2 regions of the Paenisporosarcina sp. TG-14 genome follow, and region 1 is predicted to be linked to the other one. Evidence: predicted binding sites of a transcription regulator. Region 1 holds the regulator's gene; the other holds the start of a gene.

Region 1 (8,197 bases):
GAGAACTTTAACATTAATTCACCAAAACAATTAGGTGTGATTTTATTTGATAAACTTGGTCTTCCTGCTCTGAAAAAAACGAAAACGGGTTATTCAACAGCCGCTGATGTGTTAGAAAAACTAGAGGGTAAACATGAAATAATCTCGCATATTCTGTTGTACCGTCAATTAGGAAAACTACAGTCTACGTATATTGAAGGTCTATTAAAAGAAATTCATAAAGATGATGGGAAGATTCATACAAGATACCAACAGGCTCTCACACAAACAGGACGTTTGAGTTCTACGAATCCAAATTTACAAAACATACCGGTGAGATTAGAAGAAGGACGAAAAATTCGTAAAGCATTTGTCCCATCACAGCCGGGCTGGATTTTATTCGCAGCGGATTATTCTCAAATTGAATTGCGTGTCTTAGCACATATGTCCGATGATGAAGAGTTAATAGAGGCTTTTCAAAATGACTTAGATATTCATACAAAAACGGCGATGGACGTCTTCCATGTGGAAGCAGAAGCTGTAACGTCAGATATGCGTCGTGCAGCTAAAGCAGTAAACTTCGGAATTGTATACGGTATTAGTGATTACGGGCTGTCTCAAAACCTATCAATTACACGCAAGGAAGCGGCTGAATTTATTGATCGATATTTAAAAAGTTTCCCAGGTGTTAAAGAATACATGGATGATATCGTTCAAGATGCAAAACTAAAAGGCTTTGTCACAACTATTTTAAACAGACGAAGATATTTGCCGGATATTACTAGTTCAAACTTCAACTTGCGTGGGTTTGCAGAACGAACTGCGATGAATACCCCGATTCAAGGAAGTGCAGCAGATATTATTAAAAAGGCAATGATTGATATGGCTGCTCGCTTAAAGAAAGATAAGTTACAAGCAAAAATGCTTCTTCAAGTTCATGATGAATTAATTTTTGAAGCTCCGCCAGAAGAAATCTCGATATTAGAAAAAATTGTACCTGAAGTGATGGAACATGCGATTGAACTGAAAGTGCCTCTTAAAGTGGACTATGCGTATGGTTCAACTTGGTATGATACGAAGTAAGGGGGCAAAAAAATGCCTGAATTACCTGAGGTAGAGGGAGTCGTAAACTCCCTTAAACCTGTGGCTACTGGAAAGACTATTGAAAGAGTAACTATTTCACCGGTCTTAGAAGTGTCCCGCAAGGCAGGGAAGCAAGCTATCATCAAAGGAACCGAGCTTGCTGATTTCCAACAAAGACTAGCAGATGCAAAAATCATTCGGATAGTAAGAAGATCAAAGTATATTTATTTTCATTTAGAGAAAAACCAACAAAGTATATTATTAGTGACTCATTTAGGTATGACAGGTGCGTGGTTCTATGTTCACGAAACGCATGAGATCTCAGAAGAGAAATTCAGAAAACACATACACGTAATCTTCCACTTAGACGACGATATGTTGTTGGTGTATACGGATATTCGAAGGTTTGGCGAAATGCGGTTACTTGAATCAGAAGCCCAATTTCCGCCATTATTACGAATGGCGCCTGAACCTTTTGATGACTCGGCATTAAGTTATTTTCTTGAAATGTCCAAGCTTCCTAAATATCAACATAAGTCCATAAAAGAAACGATTATGGATGGCCAAGTCATTTCTGGTTGTGGCAATATATACGCAACTGAAGCATTATATAGCATGCATATTCACCCAGCGAGAAAAGTAAATCGTATTAGTCAAAAAAGACTGATTGCACTTTTTCACACGATTGTCGCAGTGTTAAATGAAAGTATTTTAGCTGGTGGCAGTTCTATTTCAGATTATCGAAACATCAATGGAGAAGCGGGAGGCATGCAAGACCGTTTGCAAATGTACGGCAAGAAACAATGCCCAAATTGCATAAACGCTACAAAACAACTTGTACTTGGAGGACGGAACTCTTGGTATTGTCCTTCATGTCAAAGGTAAAAGGATGATCAATGGATGATTATTGGATTAACGGGAAGTATTGCGAGTGGGAAAAGTACAATTTCAGCTATGTTAAAAGAAAAAGGATTTCCAATCATCGATGCAGACTTAGTTGCACGACAAGTTGTAGAACCGGGAACAGCTAACTTACAAGAAATTGAACGTGTATTTGGACATGTGGTGATGAATGAGGACGGCACATTAAATAGGGATTCTCTTGGTCAACTTATTTTTCATGATCCTGCAAAAAGGAAACAATTGAACGATTTGATGCACCCAGCGATACGTAATGAAATGTTACGCATGCGAGATGAGCTGTTTGAGCAGGGTCAAAAAACTATAATTATGGATATTCCTCTTTTATTTGAAAGTCGCCTTCAACATTTTGTTGATAAAATACTCGTGGTTTCAGTTACTGAAGAGATGCAATTGCATCGTTTAATGAATAGGAATTCTTTATCAAAAGAAGAAGCAGAAACACGAATACAGTCACAATTACCAATTTCCGAAAAAGAAAAAGGTGCTGATGCAGTCATTTATAATAATGGATCAATTGACCAGTCTAAAGTTCAATTAGAGCGTATATTAGCTGAGTGGGACATTTAATGTCCCAATTTCTGAAAAATAGAACATTTCTACATAGCGAATTTACTGTATTACTTAATGTAAATTATGTTATACTATTTCGTGGATAAAGATGAACAGTATAACATATTTGTAGGAGGATTTTCATGCAAGCTTCTATAGCAATTAATGGATTTGGACGTATAGGTCGTATGGTTTTTCGTCAAGCAATTGTTCAAGATGATTTAAACGTGGTAGCAATTAATGCTAGTTATCCAGCAGAAACATTAGCACATTTGATTAAGTATGACACAAATCACGGGACGTTTTCTGGTGAAATTGTGATCGAAGAACATGCTTTAATCATAAATGGGAAACGTGTTCAATTATTGAATGATCGTGACCCATTAAATTTACCTTGGAAAGAAATGGGCATCGATATTGTCATTGAAGCAACTGGTAAATTTAATGAGCGTGAAAGAGCGGCATTACATTTAAAAGCTGGTGCCAAAAAAGTTATTTTAACAGCACCTGGTAAAAATGAAGACATAACGATTGTTATGGGTGTAAATGATGACAAATTAAATATTAATGAACATGATATTATTTCCAATGCAAGTTGTACAACGAATTGTTTAGCACCAGTAGCTAAATTATTAAATGATAAATTTGGTATTGATAATGGTTTATTGACGACTGTTCATGCATATACCAGTGATCAAAATAACCTTGACAATCCACATAAAGATTTACGCCGTGGAAGAGCTTGTGCACAGTCAATCGTTCCTACGACCACAGGAGCAGCCAAAGCAATAGCATTAGTGTTACCTGAATTAAAAGGAAAGCTTCACGGGTTGTCACTGCGTGTACCAACACCTAATGTTTCATTAATTGATCTTGTAGTGGACTTACAAACTGACGTAACAGTCGAAGAATTAAATGCTACATTTATTGAAGCTTCTGAAGGTGCCATGAAGGGCGTCCTTGGTTTCACAATAGAACCACTTGTTTCGATTGATTTCAATTCAAATCCACACTCAGCAATTATTGACGGATTATCGACAATGGTAATGGGGAAACGCAAAGTAAAAGTTCTTGCTTGGTATGATAATGAATGGGGTTATTCAGCTCGTGTAGTCGATTTAGCCAAAAAAGTTGGACTTGCTTTAAAAGTTTATCAAACGTAAAAAAAATTCCTTCCTGCTCCTTGTTTGGAGCAGAAAGGAATTTTTTTTAATTACTTGCATTGTCGATAAATACATCATATAATGTAAATCGTGTACTTTAATTGTACACACTGACTACTTAAAGGGTTAGGACCTCTTTGGACTAACTTTCCCCCGTGGTAGTCGACTTTAAGAATTCTTCAAATTTCTTAAATTCTATATAAGGGGGAAACGAACCATGCAAACGATGGAAACAATGGGACGTCATGTTATTGCAGAACTTTGGGAATGCGAATTTGACAAACTAAACGATGTTAATTTTATTGAACGGACATTTGTAGAAGCAGCACTTAAAGCAGGAGCAGAAGTACGTGAAGTAGTATTTCACAAATTTGCACCACAAGGTGTAAGTGGAGTAGTGATTATTTCAGAATCACATTTAACAATTCATAGCTTTCCAGAACACGGTTATGCAAGTATTGATGTATATACATGTGGCGATTTAGATCCGACAATTGCTGCTAAATATATTGCTGATGCACTTGGATCACAAACTAGTGAAATGACTGAAATTCCACGCGGTATGGGTCCTGTTACAGTGGGTAAAGCTCGCGTAACAGCACTTGCATAATAACTAGACTCTAAAATGAGTAAGCAGAGGAAGAAATTCCTCTGCTTTTTCGATTTTTATGAAGTTTTTTTGATATACTAGGAATATAAAACGAATGACTAAATTCAGGAGATAAAAATATGAGATGTCCAGCTTGTCAATATAACGGAACGCGCGTCGTGGATTCAAGACCGGTTGACGATAGTAAAGCAATACGAAGAAGAAGAGAATGTGAAGAATGCGGGTTTCGCTTTACTACATTTGAAAAAGTAGAAGAAATGCCATTGATTGTTGTAAAAAAAGATGGTTCACGCGAAGAGTTTAGCCGTGAAAAAGTATTGAGAGGTCTTATTCGGGCATGTGAAAAACGTCCTGTTTCACTCGATGCTCTTGAAGAAGTCGTATTTTCAATTGAAAAAGATTTACGTCGTATAGGGAATTCAGAAGTGAAATCTGAAGATGTTGGTGAAATGGTTATGGACCGATTAGCAATGATTGATGAAGTCGCGTATGTACGTTTCGCTTCGGTGTATCGTCAGTTTAAAGATATTAACGTGTTTATTGATGAATTAAAAGAATTATTAAAGAAAAATCCACAAGACAAACAGTAAGGAACAGGAGGGCGATGTTGCATGCAACTTTTATTTAAAGAACTTCAACCAGTAGATAGCTTCATCATCCAAATGCCTCATCCACTTGCTGACACAGATCGCCAACTTGTGACCATGTTGTATAAACCAATTATAGGCTCCGATGCTATGAGCCTATACTGCACTTTATGGGCAGAATCAGACAGTCAAATAACTGAACAATTATCACATTATTATTTAATGGATGTTTTAAATATGTCCCTAAAGAAAATATTTGATGCACGCGTTGCTCTGGAAGCCATTGGCTTGATGAAAACGTGGAAAAAAGATGATTTAGATAAGCGCATGTTTATTTATGAAGTAGTGGCCCCACTCGATGCTGCCTCGTTCTTTAGTGAACCGATTTTAGCCACGTCATTATACAGTGTCATCCATGAAAAAGCATATCTTCGGGTAAGAGAACGATTTATGAAAAAGCAAGCTTTGCAAGGGGGTTACGAAAACGTCTCAAGAGACTTACAAGACGTATTTAAGAGTAACCATGACTACACTAAACTCGGGCATATCTTTGATCCTGTTCAACTGGATCAAGCAAGCCGACCAGAAAAATTCCCTTTTTATTCAATGGATTTTGATTTTGATTTATTAAAATCGGGTTTATCTGAAGTTATGATCCCTTCTAATGTTCTAACATTACCTGTAAAAGAAATGATTGCGAAAATGGCTTTTTTATATTCGCTAAATGCAATTGATATGCAAAAGGTTCTAATGATGGCCATTGATGATCAAAATCGTATTACAGAAGAACGCTTAAAAAAAACAGCTGCTGATTATTACAAACTATCTATTTCTTCTAAACCACCTCGACTTACACAAAAATTAAAACAACAGAATGAAGTGGATACTACAGAAATAAAACTTTCTAAAGATCAATCTTTGATTAAGTATTTAGAAGAAACTCCACCATTAGAAGTTTTGAGAGAAATCTCAAAAGGTAAGGAACCACTGCCGGTGGAAGTCGAATTAGCGAATGAACTCATCTTTATATATGGTTTTCCGCCAGCTGTAATAAATGTATTATTACAATTTGTTTTGATCCGCGCGAAAATGAAATTAAATAAGAATTATGTGCACAAAATTGCAGCCCATTGGCAGCGCGAAAATATTCAAACTGCCGAGCAAGCCATAGAAATATCAAGAAAAGAACATGATCAATATGTTGATTGGCAAAATACAGAAAAAACTGCAAAGACTCCATCTTATAAACGCAAAAATACACAACGAGATGAGAAAGTACCTGATTGGTTTTATAAAGCAAAGGAAACACGCTCATCAAGACAAACGGTTGAGAATGAGGTAACTGAAGATTGGGAAGAAAAAAAACAACAGTTGCTTAAAAAACTCGGCGTAACAGAGGGGCAGGCCAAAACTAATGGAACCAATAAGTGAGACATTAAAACGTGTTGTAAATGCACCAGCATTTTCGGAGCGATATGAAAAAATGAAAATAGAAATTCTTGAAAACAGAGGAGTACAAGAATTTCTAGCAGCAAATCCAGAAGTCGTAAATAAAAGCATGGTTGATCGTGGGCTTGGAAAACTTTATGAGTATACTTCTCAAAATCATGACTGCAATAACTGTGAAAACGTGGCAAACTGTCATAACATGATGAAAGGTTATGTGCCAAAACTAACGATTAATCGTGGATTGATTGAATTGGATTATTCTAGATGTCTGCAAAAGACCATTGAAGATGAACGTCGTGAAGTGTCTGCGATGATTTCGAGTATGCATATGCCAAAAGACGTTATGGAAGCAAGACTTTCAACGGTTATTTATGATCACAACACACGTGTAAATTTAGGGAATCACGCTAGTGCTTTTATGGAAGAAGTAAAAGCTACTGGGAAAGTACCTTCAAAAGGTTTTTATATTTACGGAGAGTTTGGCGTTGGGAAATCCTATGTATTAGGCGCTATGGCGAATGAACTCGCAGAACAAAGAATCAAAACAGTTCTCGTTTATGTTCCGGAGTTTCTGCGCGAGATGAAACATGCAATTCAAGATCAATCTCTTCAAGAAAAAGTTGACTATGTGAAAAAAGCGCCTGTTCTCATGCTAGATGATCTAGGTGCGGAATCTTTATCGACTTGGACACGAGATGAGATTCTAGGAACGGTTTTACATTACAGAATGGCTGAAAATTTGCCGACCTTTATCACTTCTAACTTCAGTTACGAAGGGTTAGAAGACCACTTAACCCTAACGGGAAAAGGGGAACTTGAGCTTGTAAAAGCTGCAAGAATTATGGAGAGAATTCGTACGACCACCATCCCAATAAAGTTAAGCGGGAAAAATAGAAGAGACGGATAAAGTAAAAAGAGTGGAGAAATCCACTCTTTTTACTTTTTTGAATAATTAGAAAATATTAAATTTGGGGATATGTTATTGACAATCTCTATATCACATTTATAATTGAGATTGAGAATCGTTTTCAATAAGGATTCATCATAATTTTTAGGGAGAGACATTCAATGAAAAAAGTACTATACTTATTTTTGACGTTAGCATTGCTAGTATTATCAGCTTGTGGCAACGATTCAACATCTAAAAGCACGACGAACGATACAAAAGATACAAAAGAAACCACTGAAAGCAAAGAAGTAAATCTATATACAGCGCGTCATTATGAAGTAGACGATCAGCTTTATGCAAAATTTGAAGAAGAGACAGGGATTAAAGTTAACCTTATTAAAGGTGATGCTGACGAATTACTTGAACGAATTAAACGTGAAGGAGACGCAACACCAGCAGATTTATTCTTAACTGCTGATGCTGGACGTTTATATCGTGCAAAAGAGGATGGTCTATTACAAGCAGTTTCAAGTGATTTATTAGATCAGCAAATTCCTGCTAACTACCAAGACAAAGACCAAATGTGGTATGGTTTAACTAAGCGTGCTCGTGTTTTGATATATAACAAAGAAACTGTAAAACCTGAAGAATTATCAACATATGAAGCATTGACAGAAGAGCAGTGGAAAAGCCGTGTCTTGATTCGTAGCTCTGAAAACATCTATAATCAGTCTTTGGTAGCATCGTTTATTGGAATTAACGGTGAAGAAAAAACGAAAGAATGGGCTAGAGGACTTGTAGCAAACTTTGCGCAAACACCTCAAGGTGGCGACCGCGACCAAGCAAAAGCAATAGCAGCTGGTATTGGTGATGTAGCTATTATGAATTCTTACTACTTTGGTCAAATGTTGAATTCTTTGGAACCAGAAGAAGTTAAAGTAGCAGAAGGGTTAGGCTTATTCTT
Region 2 (8,197 bases), on a different contig from region 1:
CCAAATTTCTACGGTCAAATAGAAGACATTCGCAAAATGGAAGGTATGACACATGAAGCAAAAGCTTTATTAGTTGTTTCTTCAAACCCACTTGCACTTGGTATCTTAACTTCACCAGGAAAACTAGGGGCAGATATTGTAGTTGGGGATGCTCAACCCTTCGGTATTCCAGAATCATTCGGAGGACCACACTGTGGATACTTCGCAGTAACTAAAAAATTAATGCGTAAAGTACCTGGTCGTCTAGTAGGTGAAACTACTGATGAAGTTGGGCGTCGTGGCTATGTATTAACACTACAAGCACGTGAACAACATATTCGTCGTGATAAAGCGACTTCGAACATCTGTTCAAACCAAGCGTTAAACGCACTTGCTGCTTCTGTTGCTATGACAGCTCTTGGTAAAAAAGGTGCTCAAGAAATCGCTGCACAAAATATTTTAAAAACCAACTATGCTAAAAAAACGTTTGAAGCAGCAGGATTTGAAGTTGTGTACCAAGGTGCACATTTCAATGAAATCGTTGTAAATGTTAAGGGGTCTGTATCTGCACTAAACAAAGAATTATTTAAAGTAGGAATAATCGGTGGATATGACTTGGGTAAAGTTGATGAAAAGTTAGAAGGACATGCGTTAATCGCAGTTACTGAACAACGAACAAAAGAAGAAATCGATGCGCTTGTGCAAGAAATGGGGTCTTTCCGTGCATAAAGAAAATCAACCACTAATTTTTGAAATAACAAAACCAGGCCGTATTGGCTATAGCTTGCCAGAACTTGATATTCCGGAAGTAGATTTATCATCTTTATTACCTGAAGGTTTGCTTCGCGAAGAACCTGCAGAACTTCCTGAAGTATCTGAGCTAGACATTATGAGACATTATACGGCATTATCAAAACGTAACCATGGTGTCGATTCAGGATTCTATCCACTTGGATCATGTACGATGAAATACAATCCAAAAATCAATGAATCCGTTGCACGTTTCCCTGGATTTGCAGACATTCATCCTCTTCAAGATGAAGATACGGTTCAAGGTGCATTGGAATTAATGTACGATTTGCAAGAACATTTAATTGAAATTACAGGTATGGACGATTTAACACTACAACCTGCTGCTGGAGCACACGGTGAATGGACTGCACTTATGATGATTCGCGCATTCCATTTAGCAAATGGCGACACACAACGTACTAAAGTTATTGTCCCTGACTCTGCACACGGTACGAACCCTGCATCTGCAACTGTTGCGGGATTCGATACGATAACAGTTAAGTCTGATGAGAATGGATTAGTCGACTTAGAGGATTTAAAACGTGTTGTAGGTGATGATACGGCAGCATTAATGTTAACAAACCCAAACACACTAGGCTTATTTGAAGAAAACATTTTAGAAATGGCTTCAATTATTCATGGTGTTGGTGGTAAATTGTATTATGATGGAGCTAACTTAAATGCTGTAATGTCTAAAGCACGTCCAGGAGATATGGGCTTTGACTGTGTACACTTAAACTTGCATAAAACCTTCACAGGTCCACATGGTGGCGGTGGTCCAGGTTCTGGTCCAGTAGGCGTAAAGAAAGACTTGATTCCATTCTTACCAAAACCTGTTTTAGTGAAGACAGAAGAAGGATATCACTTTGATTACAACCGTCCTCAATCAATCGGACGAGTTAAACCTTTTTATGGAAACTTTGGTATTAACGTCCGAGCGTACACGTATATTCGTTCAATGGGTCCAGATGGTTTGAAAGCCATCACTGAATATGCAGTACTTAATGCAAATTATATGATGCGTCGTTTACAACCGCACTTTGACTTGCCTTATGATCGTCATTGTAAGCATGAATTTGTTTTAAGTGGTCGTCGTCAAAAGAAACTAGGCGTGCGTACATTAGATATGGCAAAACGTCTTCTTGACTTCGGCTATCACCCACCTACAATTTACTTCCCATTAAATGTGGAAGAAGCGATGATGATTGAACCAACGGAGACAGAGTCTAAAGAAACATTAGACGCGTTTATCGATGCTATGATACAAATAGCTAAAGAAGTAGAAGAGACGCCAGAAATCGTCCAACAGGCACCTCATACAACGGTAATTAAACGTTTGGACGAGACCAAAGCTGCACGTACACCAGTTTTACGTTATAAAAAAATATAAAGAAATATAAAAAAAGGGTCTTTCCGCGAGAGCGGGAGGACCCTTTTTTACAATACAAGAAAGTATATAAATTTAGTGAGCCATGAATCCAGTATTCCTGGTATTTTAAGGAGTAGGTTCTAGTATGATATCGCTGATTTGCGCTCCAGGCGGACGCTTTCCACTGGGCGGGCGACGAGCCTCCTCAGGCCAACACGATGTTGGTCACAAAGGCGTTGTCACATGATGTGACGTTCTTAGCCTTTGTTCCACTTGGCGCTCCACTGCGGGGTCTCGCCTGTCCCGCTAAACCCGTAGGAAAGATATTGGACGAACTGTCATTCGTCCAATATCTTTGCGACGAGTAACCGCAGGAGCACATGTTTTTTCGTCGCCTTCCGCTTCAATCAAGTAATGTTTTCGAATTGATCACAAATGAAAAGATAACTTAAAAAGAACAGAATATATACTTTTTAAGGCCAGAAAGTCACTGTACTTTAAATAATGGAAAAATGCAGTGTTTTGCATCATGAACACTGAAATTCTGGTACTTTGAGCTAGTATTTCTCTTTTTAGAAATAGTGTAGAAGAAGTATTTCTGCTAGCTTTGTATCGCTCACGATTTCAAATAATTGTCACTAAAAATAGAACTATAGAGTGTCATGAACCCCGTGTTCATAGTGTTTTTAGTATATGGAAACTAACATGAATTTCCAAGGCGAGACTCACGCTAAACAGATAAATGTAAAGAGGTGATTCTCTTTTTTAAAGCTCACAAGTCTCCTCTTGAATTTCAGTGGAAGTGATGTTTGTTAAGTAATATAAACTTGTTTAGTAATCCTATCTAAATTTAGGAGTTGGTACATTCAGCTAACAAGACGACTTTTTATATTTATTTTTATAACATATTGTCATCACTGTTGATTTATAATTAGGAGAATGATTGAAGTGGAAGGCGGCGACTCCGGTGGGAAAAGCGCGAGCCGAAGACCCTGCAGCGAGCGGAGCGAGTGAAGCGGCTGAGGCCGTGCCCACGGAAAGCGTCCGCCTGCAACGGAAATCGCTAGATCTAAATAGAAGGCTGTCTTATTCTTTAAACTGATACTTAAATCATCTGTACTTTTTTAAAGGACCGGGTGCACTTGCCGGTTTTTCTTTATAGAGAAGAAAGTATAAACTTTTTGTCATATTGTTCGACAAAGATTTCCTGGTCGTTTTGGACGGCAGACATACTGCACAATAACCTAGAAAAGTGAATAAGTATAGGACTCGCCCTTTATTTTTTCACCTTAAAAGATTAGGGTTTCCAAGGAGAAGTTGTATTGAATCTCCTTAGCTTACACTTAAATTAATCGTACTTTCCTAGCATTACTTTTTAGAAGAAAAAAAGGTTCCTCCAAATGGAAGAACCTTAATATACTTATTTTGTTTTTATTTTACCAGTCCATTGGCGGAAACCGCCTTTTAATTGATAAATCTGTGTGCATCCTTTTTTCTTTAAAAACAAAGCTGTACGTGCACTTCTTGCGCTATTTTGGCAATATAAATAGACGGGCTTGTCTGGACGAATCTCTTTAAAACGTTGACGCATTTGTGATGAAGGAATGTTACGAGAACCTAGAATGTGGCCTCCGTCAAATTCTTTTGGTTCACGAACGTCTACAAGTTGTGCTTTTCGGTATCCTTCAATAAACTGTTCTTGCGATAAAACTGACACGGCTTTTTTTAATCGGAGTGATGAAATTAAAAAATAGATCACTAACCCAAATAAACCGGCAGCAATAATATATAAATACTCCACAACTTATTTCCCCTTTCTCTCTCTATGTTCTTATTATACAAGTTTATAGATAGAAAACCCACTTTTTTAAGAGGAAATGAATTGCTTTTACCTAAATATAAATGGTCAAAAAAGGATCGTATGTTCCTTTTTAGTGTAATTGATAAAAGAAACCATTAAAATTGCTAGTAAGTTTAGCGATTTTAAAAATATGCTACTAAAATACATCCATCATAGTACGATTGGCACGGTAAATCGATCGATAACGAAGTGGTATGATAAAAAATTATCGGACCTTGATGTTGTTGCCCTATACAGAAGAGAATTTCAGAAGCAGAAGAAAAAAGCGAATGCTTCCATTTTCAAAGTCTAAAAAATAAACAGTAGCCACAGAACAATCATTTTGTTAATATAAATAGCATTGCGAGGAGGAAAATACATGTCTAAACCGATTTGGTATTTTATTAATTCTGGTGCTTGTCGTCCATCCTTTAATATGGCGTTAGATGAAGCGTTACTAGACTGGCATAGTGAAGGACTCCTCCCACCAGTTATACGTTTCTACAGATGGAATCCTGCCACATTATCTATTGGATACTTCCAAAATGTGGCTAAAGAAATTAATATGGAAGAAGTTAAAAAGCATAACTTAGGTTTTGTTCGTCGTCCAACTGGTGGTCGAGGAGTTTTGCATGAACATGAGTTAACATATAGTGTGATTGTTAGTGAAGACTATCCAAATATGCCTAGGACAGTTACCGAAGCATATCGCGTTTTAAGCGAAGGATTATTAATTGGATTTCAAAAACTTGGGTTAGATGCCTATTTTTCAGTGCCTGATACAGAAGAGAAAAAAAGTGATTTAAAAAATCCTAAAAGTGCTGTTTGTTTTGATACACCATCTTGGTATGAGTTGGTAGTAGAAGGTAAGAAAGTAGCAGGCAGTGCACAAACGCGACAAAAAGGTGTTATCCTACAGCACGGAGCGATCTTACTCGATTTGGATGAAGACAAACTCGTCTCTTTATTTAACTATAGATCTGAAGAGATGAAAGCTCGTGTTCTTAGGGGAATATCTGAAAAAGCAGTTGCGATTAATCGTATTCTCAAAACTCCCGCAACTATTGAAGAATGTATAGAAGCATTTAAAAGTGGATTTGCAGAGGGGTTAAATGTTAATCTTGAGCCTTATTCTCTGACAAATGACCAATTAGAATATGTAAAAGCGTTAGAGACTAGGCGTTATGCAAATGATGATTGGACTTATCGAAAATAGAGGGTATAAAGTATTATTTTTAATATAAAATAAGGATTATTTGCCTATAGACGTTGCGTATGTATGTTCGACCATACATGCGCTTCAATTGATTTAAATATCAATATGTAGTAATATATTTAATTATACACACTATATATAGTGTTTTTTACCTTACATAGGAGGAATGAATTATGGTACTAATTTCTAAAGATACGATTGGTAAATTGAACATTAATGCATTGAATCAGGACATAGCATCTTTCACTCAAGTACACCCCATTACACCAGACATGACATTGACGCACAAAGGTGTTTCTCGGTTAGTAATGCTCGATCGTTATTCGTTTAAAGATATGTCAAAGGAAACGTTGAAAGCAGGAGATTTCGTCGTATTAACGGTGAAAGAAGATCCTAAATTCCCAGCTCGTGGCTTAGGCTATATTGTCTCTATAGACCGTGCAACAAACAAGGCAAAAGTGTTAATTGAAGAGGACTACAGAAGTGCCATTGATGACCCAACTGAACAACAATCGGGAATCGTTAATCGTTCAATACATGTAATTGAAAAACCGCTGGAAGTTTATTATGAACAAATTGCAAAACGTAATGCAACTGGATTAGCATCAGTAGAAACAACTGAAGAAAAGAAACAAGAATGGTTCCAAAAGTTTTATGAACAATTGGTAGCATTGAAATTTATACCTGCTGGACGAGTTCTTTATGGAGCGGGAGCAGGTACCGATGTAACCTATTTCAACTGTTATGTTATGCCGTTTGTGCCGGATTCGCGTGAAGGGATTTCTGATCATCGTAAACAAGTGATGGAAATCATGAGTCGTGGTGGTGGCGTTGGAACGAATGGATCAACACTACGTCCACGTAATACGCTTGCAAAAGGTGTTAACGGAAAATCATCTGGCTCTGTATCATGGTTAGACGATATCGCGAAGTTAACTCATCTAGTTGAACAAGGTGGCAGCCGACGTGGTGCTCAAATGATCATGCTAGCTGATTGGCATCCTGATATTGCAGAATTTATTATTTCAAAAATGCAAAATCCTAGAATTCTTCGCTTTTTAATCGAGAATACAGAGGATGAAACCATCAAAGAACTAGCGAAAGATAAACTTAACTTTAAACCTTTAACACAGCAAGAAGAAGCGATGTATCAAGGGATAGTTAATTACAAGGCAATACCTGGTCTAGGTGGATTTAGTGATGGAATTATCCGCGATGCAGAGACAAAGTTAACAGATGGTGGTACTTACAGCGTAAACAATTCAGAGTTTTTAACTGGTGCTAATATTTCAGTTACGCTAACTGATGACTTTATGAAAGAAGTAGAACTAGATGGCGATCATGCACTTCGATTCCCTGCTGTTGAAACTTACACTTCTGAAGAAATGGCTGTTTATAATGAGAAATGGCATGAAATTGGAGACATTCGTGAATGGGAAAAACAAGGTCATAGCGTACGTACTTATCGTACGATGAAAGCGAAAGACTTATGGAATTTAATCAACATTTGCGCAACATACTCAGCAGAACCTGGGATTTTCTTTATTGATAATGCAAATGAAATGACCAATGCAAAAGCATATGGACAACAAGTGGTAGCAACGAATCCATGCGGAGAACAACCTTTAGCGCCATATTCAGTATGCAACTTGGCAGCTGTCAATTTAGCACAATTTGCTCAAAAAGAGTCGAAAACAGTCGATTTTGAAGGTCTAAAAGAAACCGTGCGTGTCGGTGTACGTATGCAAGATAACGTGATTGATGCAACACCTTACTTCTTGGAAGAGAACGAAGTACAAGCCCGTGGTGAACGTCGTGTTGGCCTTGGTGTTATGGGACTAGCTGACTTACTAATTTATTGTGAAAAAGAATATGGATCAGATGAAGGTAATGTTTTAGTTGATCAAATTTTTGAAACAATTGCTGTAGCAGCGTATGAAACTTCTGCTGAGCTTGCAAAAGAACGTGGGAGCTTCCCGTTCTTACAAGGTGAAACGGAAGAAGAAACAAATCGATTGCGCCAAGCTTTCATTAATACAGGATTCATGAAAAAAATGGTACCTCATGTTAGAGAATCGATTATTGAAAATGGAATTCGCAACTCTCACTTATTAACTGTCGCACCAACGGGATCAACAGGCACAATGGTTGGAGTATCAACAGGGTTAGAACCTTATTTCTCATTCACATATTATCGTAGTGGTCGTTTGGGTAAATTCATTGAAGTAAAAGCTGATATTGTACGTGAATACTTAGAAGCAAATCCACATGTAGATGCTAATAATTTGCCAGAGTGGTTTAAAGCATCGATGGAATTAGCACCTGAAGCCCATGCTGATGTGCAGTGTATTATTCAACGTTGGATTGATAGTTCTATTTCTAAAACAGTAAATGCACCTCGTGGATATACAGTGGAACAAGTACAAGGTGTATACGAACGACTGTATCGTGGTGGAGCAAAAGGTGGAACAGTGTATGTTGACGGAAGTCGAGATGCACAAGTATTAACACTTAAAGCCGAAGAAAATGTAATGGATGAACATCATTATGAAGAGAAAATCATGGGAAATCGTCCGATTGTATTAGTAGATACCATCCAAGCTTTACGCTCTACAACGGTGACAATTGGTTCTGAAGCAGGAAACAAATGTCCGGTATGTAGACAAGGGACAGTGGAAGAAATGGGTGGCTGCAATACATGTACAAGTTGCGGTGCACAACTTAAATGTGGACTTTAGAACAAAGTATTGAAACGACTATAGCCACAAATGAATCAATATAATAAAAAAACGCCGCCCATTGTATCTTACTTGATACAATGGGCGGCGTTTCTATTTCTATATATTTGTTGAAGTCATTGCTACTCCAACCTTTTTATCTGGAGGCTCTTCCGGTGTTAATCATAAACATCAATATTCTGAATATCGAGAGACTGGGACATCACATAATACACTGGTTGCTAAATGTTGATTTTTGTATAGCTCAATCATTTTACTAAAGT

What was found. The regulator NrdR, encoded in region 1, represses ribonucleotide reductase genes. The targets are predictions, from matches to a motif close to AACACNATATATNGTGTT.
Region 2: a site for NrdR is predicted at 5,325-5,342, ahead of C406_RS0107990 (vitamin B12-dependent ribonucleotide reductase). Genes of this name have one in related genera too.

The regions. Positions count from the first base shown of each region.
Region 1 covers NZ_AMGD01000020.1:55,386-63,582, reverse strand. The annotation lists gene polA (DNA polymerase I) at 1-1,062, shown strand, start outside; gene mutM (bifunctional DNA-formamidopyrimidine glycosylase/DNA-(apurinic or apyrimidinic site) lyase) at 1,075-1,947, shown strand; gene coaE (dephospho-CoA kinase) at 1,963-2,553, shown strand; gene C406_RS0107020 (glyceraldehyde-3-phosphate dehydrogenase) at 2,679-3,698, shown strand; gene speD (adenosylmethionine decarboxylase) at 3,925-4,308, shown strand; gene nrdR (transcriptional regulator NrdR) at 4,428-4,898, shown strand; gene C406_RS0107005 (replication initiation and membrane attachment family protein) at 4,920-6,326, shown strand; gene dnaI (primosomal protein DnaI) at 6,310-7,251, shown strand; gene C406_RS0106995 (Fe(3+) ABC transporter substrate-binding protein) at 7,413-8,197, shown strand, end outside.
Region 2 covers NZ_AMGD01000021.1:53,401-61,597, reverse strand. The annotation lists gene gcvPA (aminomethyl-transferring glycine dehydrogenase subunit GcvPA) at 1-708, shown strand, start outside; gene gcvPB (aminomethyl-transferring glycine dehydrogenase subunit GcvPB) at 671-2,161, shown strand; gene C406_RS0108000 (rhodanese-like domain-containing protein) at 3,561-3,941, opposite strand; gene C406_RS0107995 (lipoate--protein ligase family protein) at 4,360-5,196, shown strand; gene C406_RS0107990 (vitamin B12-dependent ribonucleotide reductase) at 5,370-7,934, shown strand.